One region of the Proteus terrae subsp. cibarius genome, then DNA from elsewhere that is predicted to be linked to it. Evidence: predicted binding sites of a transcription regulator. Region 1 holds the regulator's gene; the other holds the start of a gene.

What was found. The regulator CRP, encoded in region 1, controls carbon source genes, mostly activating them, when cyclic AMP is high. The targets are predictions, from matches to a motif close to ATGTGANNNNNNTCACAT.
Region 2: deoC (deoxyribose-phosphate aldolase) is a predicted target of CRP. The motif match lies at 1,503-1,520, and genes of this name have one in related genera.

The regions. Positions count from the first base shown of each region.
Region 1 covers NZ_CP047349.1:3,621,528-3,629,979, forward strand. Annotated here, with positions in the region: gene GTH25_RS16590 (LysE family translocator) at 424-1,029, opposite strand; gene GTH25_RS16595 (hydrolase) at 1,129-2,109, shown strand; gene GTH25_RS16600 (YheU family protein) at 2,106-2,327, shown strand; gene GTH25_RS16605 (phosphoribulokinase) at 2,393-3,262, shown strand; gene GTH25_RS16610 (OsmC family protein) at 3,352-3,759, opposite strand; gene crp (cAMP-activated global transcriptional regulator CRP) at 4,073-4,705, shown strand; gene argD (bifunctional acetylornithine/succinyldiaminopimelate transaminase) at 4,801-6,015, opposite strand; gene GTH25_RS16625 (aminodeoxychorismate synthase component II) at 6,133-6,708, opposite strand; gene ppiA (peptidylprolyl isomerase A) at 7,083-7,652, opposite strand; gene yihA (ribosome biogenesis GTP-binding protein YihA/YsxC) at 7,923-8,452, shown strand, end outside.
Region 2 covers NZ_CP047349.1:3,216,469-3,224,920, reverse strand. Annotated here, with positions in the region: gene GTH25_RS14815 (NupC/NupG family nucleoside CNT transporter) at 1-1,283, shown strand, start outside; gene deoC (deoxyribose-phosphate aldolase) at 1,803-2,582, shown strand; gene deoA (thymidine phosphorylase) at 2,653-3,975, shown strand; gene deoB (phosphopentomutase) at 4,042-5,268, shown strand; gene deoD (purine-nucleoside phosphorylase) at 5,346-6,062, shown strand; gene GTH25_RS14790 (hypothetical protein) at 6,146-6,595, opposite strand; gene GTH25_RS14785 (pyridoxal phosphate-dependent decarboxylase family protein) at 7,289-8,452, shown strand, end outside.

The sequences.
Region 1 (8,452 bases):
GATATAAACTTAATCTATTTACTCTTAATAAATTGTTATTTTCAAACACTTCCATTCATTTAATAACAATTCAAAAACATAAACGTAATAAAAATCACTTTAATAGAAACAGTAAAAAGAATAAATAATTCCTATATAAAATAGTTATTTTCCATTTTAATGGTGTAAATAATGAGAAATAAAAAAATCAAATAGTTGAATAATGAGAACTATATAACGACTAAAAAATCAGTCATCACTTTATACAAGAGAGTACTTTAACATGAATGATTGTGTCAGTGGGCGATCGTAGATCTCTCTTTTTATAGAGGAATACTCTTTTTTTGATACACATCAAGAGAGATCATTTCAACCAATCTTAAAAAAACATCATTTAAATCAAAAAAGTTTGATTACCACTTGATTTATAACTATTTTCTGAAATTACTCTATCCAAATCAAAGGGACGCAGAGCGCCGTTAATAATCCCATTGAAATATTGAAAACAAACCAAGAGCGTCTGCTTTGTAAAAATAGGCTAATTAATGTTCCGCCTAATATCCAAACAATACCAGCAACAAAATTAACAATAACCATAACAATGCTAATAGCAATGACTGAGCTAAAATAAGCATCGCCTGATAGACTAAAGCTCCCTACTGCACCTAATCCCATCATCCACGCTTTTGGATTTAGAAATTGCAACAATCCGCCCTGAAACCAACTTACTGCTTGTGGTGTTTTTGCTGGAATATCTAAACGCTGATAAGATGATGTCGCTGTTTTCCAAGCAAGCCAAAGTAAATACGCACTCCCGATTATCTTCAACCCGATATGCAGTGCAGGATAAATTATCAATAATGCGGCAACACCAAATGCAGAGCTTAATAAAACGCATTGCATACCCAGCATAATGCCGGCCATTAGCTTTAACGAGCCCTTAAAGCCCACATTTGCCCCAGATGAAGTAAGCAGTAAATTGTTTGGTCCAGGTGTTATCGCTGCAATAAACAGGAAAATAGTTAAAGAAAAAACAAGGCTAAGTGTCATTGAGTATGCTCAAAGATGTGACAGACGTTTTATTTTCACCGAAAATAGCAGTATGTTATTTAGCAAACAAGTGTTAATTCATTTTGATAGACGGAAAATATGTCTCAATACTTTAATCCAATACGTTGGGCTAAAAATCCACATTTACAAACGCTCTTACCAAGAATTGTACGTAGGACGCCACAACTTACGCCACATTGGCAACGGCTCAATCTTCCAGACAATGATTTTGTCGATTTAGCGTGGAGTGAAGATCCGGCAACGGCACTCGATAAACCGCGCTTAGTCATCTTTCATGGCTTAGAAGGTGGGTTTAGTAGCCCTTATGCTCATGGCATGTTAGCCGCCGCAAAAGAGAGAGGCTGGCTAAGCGTTGTGATGCATTTTAGAGGATGCAGTGGTGAACCCAATAGACAAAATCGCATTTACCACTCAGGTGAAACAGAAGATGCTCGCTACTTCTTAAATTGGTTGAAAAAGGAATTTGGCGAACAACCAACAGCCGCCGTTGGCTATTCACTTGGTGGAAATATGCTTGCCTATTATCTTGCTGAAAGTGGTGAAAATGCGGTTGTAGATGCAGCTGTTATTGTCTCTGCGCCATTAATGCTTGAACCATGTTCAACAAAAATTGAACATGGTTTTTCTCGTTTTTACCAATGGTATCTGTTAAAAGAACTTAAAAATAACGCAACCCGAAAACTTATTCGCTATCCAGAATCCTTACCGATTAGCTTATTGACGATAAAATCCATCAAAAAACTACGCCAGTTTGACGATCTTATTACGTCTAAAATTCACGGGTTTAAAGATGCATTAGATTATTATCGCCAATGCAGTGCGTTGCCTTTATTAAATAAAATAAAGAAAACGACACTTATCATTCATGCTAAAGACGATCCATTTATGTCTGCGGATGTTATTCCTGATGTCAAAACGCTACCCAATAACATTGAATACCAACTTACAGAGTTTGGTGGGCATGTGGGATTTGTTGGTGGGAAGCTATCAAAACCGGTGATGTGGCTAGAAAGGCGTATTCCTGATTGGTTGGCTACCTATTTGGAGAAAGCAAAATGATAATACCTTGGAGCGAGCTTTCAACTGAAACTCTAGACAATCTCATTGAAAGTTTCGTTTTACGAGAAGGTACTGATTATGGTATCCAAGAGAAAACGCTTGAGCAAAAAGTCGCCGACGTAAAAAAACAACTTAAATCCGGTGAGGCCGTGTTGGTTTGGTCTGAACTTCATGAGAGCGTCAATATTATGCCTGCATCGCAATTTCGCTCTGATTAGTTATTCAAAGTTAGCGATGTATCGCCATCAATAAGGGCCAACCTTATTTAGCAAAAGGATAACCTATGTCAATTAAGCATCCTATCATCGCAGTAACTGGTTCAAGTGGTGCAGGAACCACCACAACAAGCCAAGCTTTTCGTAAAATATTCCAACAGTTCAATGCAAATGCTGCATTGATTGATGGAGATAGTTTTCATCGCTATACCCGTCCTGAAATGGATATGGCGATAAGAAAAGCCAGAGAACAAGGTAGACATATCAGTTATTTTGGCCCTGAAGCAAATGATTTTAGCTTACTGAGTAAGACCTTAAGTCAATATAGCGATACAGGACAAGGACAATCTCGCAAATATCTACACTCTTATGATGAAGCAACCCCTTACAACCAATTACCGGGAACATTTACCCCTTGGGAGCCATTAGCTAGTAATACTGATATTCTCTTTTATGAAGGATTGCACGGTGGCGTTGTTACCAACGAACATGATGTAGCTCAACATGTTGATTTATTGGTCGGTGTTGTTCCTATCGTCAACCTAGAGTGGATACAAAAGCTTATCCGAGACACGACAGAAAGGGGACACTCACAAGAAGCGGTAAGAGATTCAGTTGTACGCTCTATGGACGATTATATTAGCTACATTATTCCTCAATTCTCACGCACCCACATTAACTTCCAACGCGTTCCGACCGTTGATACTTCAAACCCTTTTTCTGCCAAAGCAATCCCCACTCTTGATGAAAGTTTTATTGTTATTCGTTTTCGTGGCTTAACTGATATTGATTTTCCCTATTTACTTGCGATGTTACATGGCTCGTTTATGTCAACAATAAACACTATTGTTGTACCGGGCGGGAAATTAGGATTAGCGATGGAATTAATTATGGCACCATTAGTCAAAAAATTATTAAATGGCGAAAAGATAAGTTAACCAAAATAAAATTTGTCTCTATAAAAATAATATCCCTTAATTAATGGGATATTATTTTTCAAATTAAACTTTATTTTAAAATATCAAAATTAGTCAACATCTTTTATTTCAAATGAATGCGTAATATTGGCTGCTTTTCCTAACATTAAAGAAACAGAACAATATTTTTCTGCGGATAATTGAACTGCTCGTTCTACGATTTTATCCGTTAATTCTTTACCTGAAACAATAAAATGTAAATTGATATCAGTAAATAAACGAGGGGCTTCTTCGCGTCGCTCTGATGTTAATTTCACTTCACAATCAGTCACTTGGTGACGACCTTTACGTAAAATGCTTACGACATCAATAGCGCTACATCCACCCGCAGCAATTAATACCATTTCCATTGGGCTTGGGGCTTTATCACCCGAATTCCCATCCATCATAATCTGATGGCCTGATGAAGATTCGCCGACAAAAGATAAATCTTCAACCCACTTAACTCGCGCTTCCATTTATTTTCCCCCTAAAGATGACAGAAACTAAAAGAGTACATTCTCATAATTCAACTAGCAATTAGCAAATAGGTTTATTATGCTGACTGCGTAAAACGAGACTTAATGCACTAATTGTGTTAAAAACAATATCTGCTTGATGATAGTGGTTAAGATCAATGCATTATTTTCTCATTTATTATAATCTACTCCATATTAACTGACCGTGTTCTCAGGAAGTTAATAGGTAAAGATAGGATTTTTAAGCACGCTGTCTCAAAAGGGAACCTATCCGTTTTGAAAGGCTGCATTTAACGTACAGAGGATAACGCGAATGGTTCTCGGCAAGCCGCAAACAGACCCGACTCTTGAATGGTTTTTGTCACACTGCCATATTCACAAATATCCATCCAAGAGCACGCTGATCCACCAAGGTGAGAAAGCGGAAACACTTTATTATATTGTTAAAGGTTCCGTGGCTGTTCTTATTAAAGATGAAGAAGGAAAAGAAATGATCCTCTCCTACCTAAACCAGGGGGATTTCATCGGTGAACTTGGATTATTTGAAGAAGATCAAGAACGTAGTGCATGGGTTCGAGCAAAAACAGCCTGTGAAGTAGCAGAAATTTCCTATAAAAAATTCCGCCAATTAATTCAGGTTAACCCTGATATTCTGATGCGCCTTTCTGCTCAAATGGCGAACAGATTACAAACAACATCAGAAAAAGTAGGTAACCTTGCTTTCCTTGATGTAACAGGCCGTATTGCACAAACCTTATTAAACTTAGCAAAACAACCCGATGCAATGACACATCCTGATGGCATGCAAATTAAAATTACACGTCAGGAAATTGGTCAAATCGTTGGTTGTTCACGCGAAACTGTAGGCCGTATTCTGAAAATGCTGGAAGATCAAAACTTGATCTCCGCACACGGTAAAACTATCGTCGTTTACGGGACTCGCTAAGTTTTCCCGCTCGAAACAAACAATAGCCCATAACAGGGCTATTGATATACTTTTTGTGAAAACCCCATCCTCGCTGATGGGGTTTTCAGTTGATACTATCCTTTTACAAATTCTGCAATAGCCGCTTTCAATGCCACCATTCCTTCTTGCAGTTCTTCTTGAGTAATAATTAACGACGGTGTAAAACGCATCACATCAGCCCCTGCATTTAACATCATTAAGCCATGTTTAGTAGCAAGACCGAGTAATTCTTTGGCTTTACCTTCATATTGTGGCGCTAATTGCGCTCCTATCAACAAACCTTGTCCACGGATTTGCGAAAAGACATGGTACGTTTGATTGATTGCCGCCAGTTCATCCACAATCCATTGATAGCGCTTTTCTACCCCCTCAAGTACCTCAGGTGTATTAATTAAATCAAATGCGACATTGCCCACTGCACAAGCTAATGGATTGCCACCATAGGTTGTACCATGCGTTCCAACCCCCATTGCGGAAGCTATCTCATATGTTGTTAACATCGCACTAAGTGGAAAACCGCTTCCCAGCGCTTTTGCGGTTGTAATAATGTCTGGTGTCACATCATAGTTCATATAGGCAAACAGTTTACCTGTACGCCCCATACCTGTTTGTACTTCATCAAGAACAAGTAGAGCTTGATGCTTATCACACAGCTCACGTAGCCCTCTCATAAACTCAGGTGTTGCCGCTGTTACGCCACCTTCACCTTGAACTGGCTCTAAAATAACGGCACAAGTGTGGTCATCCATAACCGCTTTAACAGCATCTAAATCATTAAACGGTACATGTACGATATCGGCAGGCTTAGGACCAAAACCATCCGCATATTTAGGTTGTCCACCAACCGATACTGTAAACAGCGTTCTGCCATGAAATGCATTGTGAAAGGCAATAATTTTAGTTTTATAAGGGCTATGACGAGTAATGGCATAATGGCGAGCCAATTTAAATGCGGCTTCATTTGCTTCTGCGCCCGAATTGGCAAAAAAGACACGTTCTGCAAATGTGTTATCTATTAATTTTTGTGCTAAACGTAATGCAGGTTCATTCGTAAAAATATTACTGACGTGCCAAAGTTGCTCACTTTGTTCTTTCAAGGCTTGATTTAGAGCTGGATGAGCATGCCCTAGTGCTAAAACCGCAATACCACCAGCAAAATCGATATACGATTTTCCTTGCTGATCCCAAACACGGCTACCCATCCCTTTGACAGGAATAAATTCTGCGGGTGAATAAATTGGCAACATTACTTGATCGTATGTTGCCCTATTGATGCTTTGATTTGTCATTACCCCACCTGATCGTTATCCATATTCAATATGAAAATATAATCACCAAATATGAATAAAAAATCAAATGTGGTTTTGTATAAAAAGACGTTATTTCGCTATTTAAATGCTATCCATTTAATATTTAAGGAAATTATTTAATAGCTCATGTCCTTGTTCACTTAAAATACTTTCCGGGTGAAATTGAACCCCTTCAATTGGCAGTGTACGATGGCGAATTCCCATAATTTCATCAACATTTCCATCATGTTGGCTCCATGCCGTCACTTCAAAAGGTACTGGTAATGTTGTCGCGTCAATCACCAAAGAGTGGTAACGCGTCACACTTAAAGGTCTATTAAGTCCCTTAAAAACACCTTGTTGATTATGATGTATTAATGAATTTTTACCATGCATCACTTCTCGTGCTCTGATAACCGATGCACCGAAAGCTTGCCCTATCGCTTGATGTCCAAGACAAACCCCAAGAATAGGAATTTCACCGGCAAACCGCTGTATAGCCTCAAGAGAGATCCCTGCTTCATCAGGAGTACAAGGTCCTGGCGAGATAACAAGATGTGCTGGCATCATCTTTTCTATCTCTTTAAGTCCGATCTCATCGTTACGCTTAACAACAACCTCAGCACCCAATTCACAGAAATACTGATAGAGGTTGTAGGTAAACGAGTCGTAATTATCAATAAGTAACAGCATATTAGCCTATCCGACTGATTTTCTTATCATTATCTATTTTATTACTATTTTAAAGCGAGTGTAGATTTGCCAAAATAGTTCGTTGTTTAACCGACTTGGGTACAACAAAGCCGATTATCATAGCACAGGTATAAAATATGAATAGTAAGCAAGAAAACCTGCTGATTTATTGCGCAATAACAAGAATGACGGTAATTGATGATGAATAGAGTGATTAATAGCGTAGTGAATACTTATTGCAGGAGATCACACGAAAAAAGGAAGGATAAAAAATATTTTTTTCGTACTAAAAAACCCGGAATGAAAACACTCATTCCGGTTTATATGCATTTTATCTTATTAGAATAAGTAGATATCCTATCCTAATAATGCGTTTATTGTTTTACGACTTCCGCAGATAAAATAGTAACCGTTTTTACTGGCACATTTTGGTAAGGCCCTATGTTACGAGTTGGAGTTTGTGAAATTTTATCGACTACATCCATTCCTTTCACAACTTTCCCAAATACGGCATAGCCAAAATCACGTTGGCCGTGATCTAAAAATGCATTGTCAGCCACATTAATAAAGAACTGGCTGGTTGCGCTGTCTTTATCTGACGTGCGCGCCATGGCAATAGAACCTTTTACATTGCGCAATCCATTATCGGCTTCATTTTTAATTGGCGCTCTGGTTTGTTTTTGCTGTAAATCAGCAGTAAAACCACCGCCTTGAACCATAAAACCAGGAATAACACGATGAAAAGTGGTGCCGTTATAGTACCCATCTTCGACATACTGAATAAAATTTTTCGTTGTAATGGGGGCTTTTTTATTATCCAGTGATATTTCAATATTGCCTTCAGAGGTGACTAATTTAACGAAGGTTTCTCCCGTTGCCATTGCAAAAGTCGCTGTTGTTAAAGTGCAAGCGGTAACGAAGGTGACAAGAAAACGTTTTAACATGCAGGGATCCTTTACTTTAATAGTCTACAACTTACTTAATATGCAGCGATTCTAATTCGCTGAGGTAAATAGTGCCAATCATTTACCTTTATTTACGCTCAATAAGTCTAATTACGTTATAACAGGGTAAATTTTAATTTTTAAGCACTGTTATAAGTCATTAAATTGCGCCAAAATAGAGCAAATAAATATTTTAGATATTCATTTTCATGCAAAATTGAAATAAGTATGCATGAAAAGCCGCATTATTTCAGAGAGGTTTATACCATAATGGCCCAATTTAACTACCAAAAAGCACATTTCATTATCAGTGCGCCTGATATCCGCCATTTACCACTAGATACAGGAATTGAAATTGCCTTTGCGGGTCGCTCTAATGCCGGTAAATCCAGTGCTTTAAATGCGTTAACCCAACAAAATGGATTAGCCAGAACCAGTAAAACGCCAGGCCGTACTCAATTAATCAACCTTTTCCAAATTGAAGAAGGTTTACGCTTAGTCGATTTACCCGGCTACGGCTATGCTCAAGTTCCTGAAGAAATGAAACGTAAATGGCAACGCTCTTTAGGTGAATACTTACAAAAAAGAGAATGCCTAAAAGGTGTCGTTATTTTAATGGATATTCGTCATCCATTAAAAGATCTCGATATGCAAATGATTGACTGGGCTGTAGGCTCAGAGCTTCCTACTCTCGTTTTACTGACTAAAGCAGATAAACTCGCATCAGGTGCGCGTAAAAAGCAGTTAATGAGCGTACGTGAAGAGCTGGCAAATAAAGTGGGCGATATCCGCGTAGAATA
Region 2 (8,452 bases), 410 kb from region 1:
TGGTCGGAATGGCAACATTAATATTGATAGCCATTCTGTTTTCCAGCAATCGACGTGCAATTAGATTACGTACAGTTGGTGGCGCATTCCTTATTCAGATTGGCTTAGGCGCATTTGTACTTTATTCAGATGGTGGTCGTAAAGTATTAATGGCTATTTCTGATGGTGTTAAAAATGTCATTGATTACGGTGAAAATGGAATGAGTTTTCTGTTTGCCGGCCTAGTATCAGACAAAATGTTTGAGTTGTTTGGTGGTGGTGGTTTCGTTTTTGCCCTACGCGTGCTGCCTGTTATCGTATTCTTCTCTTCACTAATTGCTGTGCTGTATTACCTCGGTATCATGCAAATTGTGATTAAAATTCTTGGTGGTGGCTTACAGAAAGTATTAGGCACATCACGAACAGAATCGATGTCTGCAACAGCTAATATCTTTGTTGGGCAAACAGAAGCCCCGCTGGTTGTTCGCCCTTATATTGCAAGAATGACAACCTCAGAGCTCTTTGCTGTTATGTGTGGTGGTTTAGCCTCTGTTGCAGGTTCTGTGCTTGCTGGATACGCCAGCATGGGCGTACCGTTAGAGTATTTGATCACTGCATCCTTTATGGCCGCTCCTGGTGGTTTACTCTTTGCTAAATTATTGATCCCTGAAACAGAAACACCTGATGATCAAAAAGATGCACTTGATAAAATGGCAGATGATGAGAAACCTGCCAATATTATTGATGCTGCCGCAGCGGGTGCCTCTTCAGGCTTACAGCTTGCTCTGAACGTCGGTGCCATGTTACTTGCTTTCGTTGCATTGATTGCATTAGTTAATGGTATTCTTGGCGGTATTGGTGGCTGGTTTGGTTATGAGAATTTCTCATTAGAATTAGTGTTAGGTTGGATCTTCGCACCAATTGCTTTCCTTATCGGGGTACCTTGGAGTGAAGCAACTATTGCAGGCTCATTTATTGGACAAAAAATTGTTATTAATGAGTTCTATGCTTACTCTGAGTTTAGTAAATATCTACAAGAAGATGCATTAGTTGCAGGTTCTGGACTTATGGTGCTATCAGAGCAAACGAAGATAATCATCTCCTTTGCATTGTGTGGTTTTGCTAACCTCTCTTCTGTTGCCGTACTGTTAGGTGGTTTAGGTGGAATGGCGCCTAACCGTCGCAAAGATGTGGCGCGTTTAGGAATGAAGGCCGTACTTGCTGGTACACTCTCTAACTTAATGAGTGCAACAATTGCAGGTTTCTTCTTTGCATTAACAGCAATGGCAGTGGTTGCTGCTTAATTGATTTTTATTGTGAAGAGCAGATGGGTTTTACCTATCTGCTCTTTTATGTTTGTTTTCTGTTGTAATGTTAACTATTTTTATTGTGTGAGATATTTCGCAATTTGTATTGAGTAGGGCCAATAGCAATATCATTTTATATTGATCACGCTTTTTTTTGCGTTATAAAGACGACTTAAAGGCGCTATTCGAGTAACATTAAACCAGAAAATGACCTAAACGTGATATTTGTCACATTTTTATGTCATTGTTTGCAAGTTGCATTTGATTAGTGTGACGTAAAGCACATCTAATTGTTCCTTAGCGTGTTCAAATAAGATGTGCTGAAACTTCATGGAATGGCGAAGGCTCAATGACGGGTCGCCGAAGTGAGCATAGCGCGGTGAGAGGGAGCTCAGCTGTCGTTGTAGCGCAAGTTACAGCAACATCTTCAAGGAACCAAGTCCGCTCGCCAACAAATTAATCGCTAACCTTAAGCGTACGCCCAAAAGGGCTTGAGAAACATCGTTGGAGAGTTTTATGACAGATTTAACCGCTGCAGCGCGCCTTGCGCTGTCTTTGATGGATTTAACTACATTAAATGATGACGACACTGATGCAAAAGTGACTGCATTATGTCATCAGGCTAAAAGCCCAGAAGGCAATACAGCCGCTATTTGTATCTACCCACGTTTTATTCCATTAGCACGTAAAGTGTTACGCGAACAGGGTACTCCAGACGTTCGAATTGCAACCGTAACTAACTTCCCTCATGGTAATGATGATTTAGATATCGCATTAGCAGAAACCAACGCGGCATTAGCTTATGGCGCAGATGAGGTTGACGTAGTTTTCCCTTACCGTGCATTTATGGCAGGTAACGAGCAAATCGGTTTTGATATCGTTAAAGCATGTAAAGAAGCTTGTGCAGAGGCAGGTTCTTTACTGAAAGTAATTATTGAAACGGGTGAGCTGAAAGATCCTGCACTTATCCGTAAAGCATCTGAAATTTCAATCAAAGCAGGTGCTGACTTTATTAAAACTTCCACAGGTAAAGTACCTGTAAATGCAACACTGGAAAGCGCTGAGTTAATGATCCAAGTGATCCACGATATGGGTGTTGGCAAAGAAGTTGGTTTCAAACCAGCGGGTGGTGTACGTACCGCTGAAGAAGCTGCTCAATACCTTGCATTAGCTAACCGCATTATGGGTGACAACTGGGTTGATGCCCGTCACTTCCGTTTTGGCGCGTCAAGCCTGTTAGGTAATTTATTAGCCACTTTAGGTCATGGCGAACAAAAATCGTCTAGTGGTTACTAATCCATTCGTGAAATACGCCCACTCTTCATTATTGTGGGCGTTACCAATGCTATAAAACCAGGAGGTTGCAGTGTTTCTTGCCCAAGAGATTATTCGTAAAAAGCGTGATGGTCATCCTTTAACTGAGGAAGAAATTCGTTTTTTCATTAATGGCGTCAGAGATAATACTGTTTCTGAAGGTCAAATTGCTGCATTAGCAATGACTATTTATTTCCACGATATGACAATGCCAGAGCGTGTTGCTTTGACATTAGCTATGCGTGATTCCGGTACAGTTCTGAACTGGAAAAGCCTAAATTTAAACGGCCCAATCGTTGATAAACACTCAACTGGTGGTGTGGGTGATGTAACTTCACTGATGTTAGGGCCAATGGTTGCGGCTTGTGGTGGTTATGTTCCTATGATCTCTGGTCGTGGATTAGGCCACACAGGTGGAACATTAGATAAGCTTGAAGCAATTCCGGGCTTTGATATTTTCCCTGATGATGAGAAATTCCGCGACATTATTCGCAATGTCGGTGTTGCCATTATCGGACAGACTAATTCATTAGCACCTGCTGACAAACGCTTTTATGCTACCCGTGATATTACTGCTACAGTTGATTCAATCCCGCTTATCACTGCATCTATTTTAGGTAAAAAATTAGCTGAAGGCTTAGATGCATTAGTGATGGACGTTAAAGTGGGCTCGGGTGCCTTTATGCCGACTTATCAGAAATCTGAAGAGCTGGCTGAGTCAATTGTTCAAGTAGCAAATGGCGCAGGCTGTCAAACTACGGCACTGTTAACGGATATGAATGAAGTATTAGCTTCTAGCGCAGGTAATGCGGTTGAAGTACGTGAAGCTGTTCAATTCTTAACAGGTGAATATCGTAATCCACGTCTATTTGAAGTCACTATGGCGCTGTGTGTTGAAATGTTAGTATCAGGCCGTTTAGCGGATGATCGTCAACAAGCTCGTCAAAAACTGCAAGATGTGTTGGACAACGGTAAAGCGGCAGAAGTCTTTGGCCGTATGGTTGCAGCACAGAAAGGCCCATCTGATTTTGTTGAAAACTACAATAAATACCTGCCAACTGCGGTATTAAGTAAACCTGTATTCGCTGAGAAAGCAGGATTTATCACTGAAATGGATACGCGTGCATTAGGTATGTCAGTTGTGACATTAGGCGGTGGTCGTCGTAAAGCAACTGATACTATTGATTATAGTGTTGGCTTAAGCGATATCGTAGCGCTTGGTGCTGAAATCAATACAGATACACCTTTAGCGATGATCCATGCTAACAGTGAAAAATCATGGCAAGAAGCTGCGGCTGAAGTCCGTAAAGCGATGGTAATTGGTGACAGCAAACGCGAAGCTTCACCAATGGTGTACCGCCAAATCAGCGAATAAGAACTCAATTACGATTTATAAGTGACATATCCGTGGTCTACGGAGAATGACACAGGAGAGAGAATTATGAAACGTGTACATATCATGGTATTAGATTCCTTCGGTATCGGTGCTGCCGGTGATGCGGAGAAATTCGGTGACCAAGGTTCAGACACTTTAGGGCATATCGCACAAGCGTTTGCTGATGGTAAAGCAGATAGAGAAGGTCGTAAAGGTCCTCTTCATTTACCTAATCTTTGCCGTTTAGGTTTAGGTAAAGCTGCGGAAGAATCAACAGGTAAATTTCCTATTGGTTTAGATAAAGACGCAGATATTATCGGAGCTTATGGCTACGCGAGTGAAATCTCTTCTGGTAAAGATACTCCGTCAGGCCACTGGGAAATCGCAGGTGTTCCTGTTCTGTTTGATTGGGGATACTTCAAAGATCTGAAAAATTCATTCCCGCAAGAACTGTTAGAAAATATCGTTAAACGTGCAAAATTACCGGGTTATTTAGGTAACTGCCACGCATCTGGTACAGTGATTTTGGATGAACTGGGTGAAGAGCATATGAAAACTGGTAAGCCGATTTTCTATACCTCTGCTGACTCCGTATTCCAAATTGCATGTCATGAAGAAACTTACGGTTTAGATGAATTATATGAGCTGTGTGAAATTGCTCGTGATGAACTAAACAAAGGCGATTACAACATTGGTCGTGTTATTGCGCGTCCATTTATCGGTGATAAACCGGGTAACTTCGCTCGTACAGGTAACCGTCATGATTTAGCGGTTGAGCCACCAGCACCAACTATGTTGAAAAAACTGGTTGATGAAAAACAAGGCCACGTTGTTTCTATCGGTAAAATTGCTGACATCTACGCAAATGTAGGTATCACTAAAAAAGTGAAAGCAACGGGTATTAATGCTCTGTTTGATGCGACACTCGAAGAAATGAAACTTGCGGGCGACAACACAATTGTATTCACCAACTTTGTTGACTTTGACTCTTCTTACGGCCACCGTCGTGATGCTGTGGGTTACGGTGAAGCTCTTGAGTTATTCGACCGTCGTTTACCAGAATTAATGGAACTGGTAAAAGAAGATGACATTCTTATCTTAACAGCAGACCACGGTTGTGACCCAACTTGGCCTGGTTCTGATCATACTCGCGAGCACATCCCTGTTCTTGTTTATGGTCCAAAAGTTAAACCAGGTTCATTAGGTCACCGTGAAACCTTTGCTGATATCGGCCAAACTGTTGTTAAATACTTCGGTTTGTCTCCAGTCGATTACGGTAAAGCAATGTTTTAATTTTACTTCGGTAGGTATAGCAATATGCCTACCGAATTATATTTAAATAGTAAAAAGATCAATTAAAAGGAAGAATTATGGCTACCCCTCATATTAACGCAGAAATGGGCGATTTTGCTGATGTCGTTTTAATGCCGGGCGACCCGCTTCGTGCTAAATACATCGCTGAAACTTTTTTACAAGACGTGCGTCAGGTAAATAATGTTCGTGGTATGTTAGGTTTTACAGGTACGTATAAAGGCCGTAAAGTTTCTGTAATGGGCCACGGTATGGGTATTCCTTCCTGCTCAATTTACGCAAAAGAATTAATTACAGATTTCGGCGTGAAAGTTATCATCCGTGTTGGTTCATGTGGTGCAGTATTACCAGATGTTGAACTGCGTGATGTTGTTATCGGTATGGGCGCATGTACTGACTCTAAAGTTAACCGTCTGCGTTTCAAAGACCAAGACTTTGCTGCCATCGCTGATTACCAATTAGTTCAAAATGCTGTTGATGCTGCAAAAGCGAAAGATATTAAAGTTCGCGTTGGTAATATCTTCTCTGCTGATCTGTTCTACTCACCAGATCCAGAAATGTTTGATGTAATGGAAAAATACGGCATCCTAGGTGTTGAAATGGAAGCAGCAGGTATCTACGGTGTTGCAGCTGAATACGGCGCAAAAGCACTGACTATCTGTACTGTATCTGACCACATCAAAAAAGGTACACAGACCACAGCAGAAGAGCGTCAAACTACCTTTAATGAAATGATTGAAATTGCATTAGAATCTGTTCTGCTACTAGAAGACTAATCAATACATTTTGTTGCTTAAAAATAGTAAAAAACCCAATTTTTAAATTGGGTTTTTTTATGTCTAATTAATAAAGTTAGAAACTAAGGAGCATAAATATACGTTTCTAAGTAAGGATCCATTTTGATGGCATAATTTTTGATATTATCCAAACTTGGTGATAACGGCTCTTTACACTCTTTCTTACTGATAATGTTATTGTCTTTATAAACAATAATACCATTAAAATTCCAACCTCTCCCTTCGCCGTCATAAACGACGTAGCTATAGTTTCCATTCTTAAAACGAACATAGGTCGATGCCCCTGCAACAAACATCTGATGCCCATAAAAGACATTATTATTAGGTTGTTGAGGTACTGGTAGTGTTATCTCTGTTTTAGCAAGTGTGCCATAACGATAAACAGGAGGTTTTCCATGTTCAACGAACACGCTGACATACTTACCATTTTCAAGTTGGCAGGTAAATTTTTCAGCATGGACACTTGCGGATAATAATACGAATACAGCAGCAACAGCGATATGTGCTTTCATATTGTGTTCTCCGTTAATTACCTACTCTATTACTTTAAGTATCGGCAAAGAACACAAAATATGTAGAGTAAATATTCTGATTATTTAGTTAGGTTACTAATTTTCATTTTAACCAATATTTGTGTTATTACCAGAATAATCAACTGTGATAATTTCTTTGTTTATATTTTCATTGAACGCTATCTATGAACTTAGTCTTAACCCATATTTTGTACCTAATTTTGGTTAAAATTGGAATTAATTTGCTAGCTATGAAAAATATAGTAGTGTTTTCGTTTGATTTTGTTCGTTGTAATTAAATTAAATGTAATTTTTGCTGTACCAATTGTGGAAATAACAGATTAATTCAATTAATTAAATTGAGAATTCAGCAATATCAGTTGGTTAGCATGTGATTGTTATGTTTTGATTATATTTCAAATAGTTAATAGTATTGCAGGTGATTATTTTTGTTTATAGCTTTATTTTCACTGTGATGTCAGTCACATAAGCATATAAATGAAATAATAACATCTGTAAATTTAACTTTCCGAAGATTTCTATTGTATTGATATTAAATAAAATATTTTGTTTTATGTGGTTGCAAGCAGAGCTAATGTGATCACATGAAGCACTAACTAATTTAATTAGAAAATGTATAGTATTGCTATGCAATCAATTTAAATTTTTGTCGGTTTCTATTTGGAGAATATAGTGAAAAATCAAGATTTATTAGGTCTATCTTCTGCTAACATTCTGAATGTGGAATTTGAGAAGAAATACCACGACGTTATTGCTCACTTTTTCAGCCGAGATCCGAAGTATTGGCCGATATTTCAGGATAAAACAATCCAATCGATTACACAGTTTAGAAAAACAACAACTAACGATAATGACCAATTACAGCGTTACTCAAATGGGCAACAGCTATTCGATCGTTTAATGGCGGATACGCAAATCCAACAAAATATTAATTACCCAGAAAACGATCCTAATGAACTACTGATGCTAGTTTCGACACTGTGTAAAAACTGGGAAAATCCATTAGCGGTTGAAAACGTTATTGCAATGCCGAGTGATCCGGGTGTTTATGGTTCAATCTTAGGGTTAATGGGCAACCCTAACATGGTGTATTGTGAATATTCAGGTGTCGCTGATGCGTTAGAAAAAGTGACGATTAAAAAAGTCGCTAAATTGGTTGGTTACGATCCTGAAGTTGCATCTGGTGTGTTCACTCAAGGTGGCACCATGTGTAACTTATATGGTTATCTATTTGGTTTACGCAAATCTATGCCTAATTCTAAACATTTAGGTATGGCAGCAGATCAAGATTATCGCATCATTAACTCTCAAGGTGGTCACTACTCAAATATGACTAACCTTGCACTGTTAGGTGTTGATGTTGATAACAAAACCATCCGTATTAAGGTCTCTGAAGATAACACCATTAATTTAGAACACTTAGAACGTGAACTAAGAGCGTGCTTTACTGTTAAGTGCAAAGTGCCAACGATCATGTTAACCACCGGAACAACAGATACTTTTGGTGTAGATGATGTGAAAGGTGTTTGTGAGTTACGTGACCGTTTATGTGAAGAATTCGAGATCCCTGTTAAGCCACATGTACACGTAGATGCCGCAGTGGGTTGGCCGATTATCTTCTTCTTAGAATATGACTTTAGCAGTAATCCACTGGCAATTAACGATGTCACTTTAGAAGGTTTACGCCAGAATGTTGAGAAATTTAAACATCTAAAATATGCCGACTCTATCACTATCGACTTCCACAAATGGGGTTATGTGCCTTACACCTCAAGTTTAGTGCTGGTGAAAAACGGTAATGACTTCGTGGCATTGGAAAATGATCCTGAAAACTTC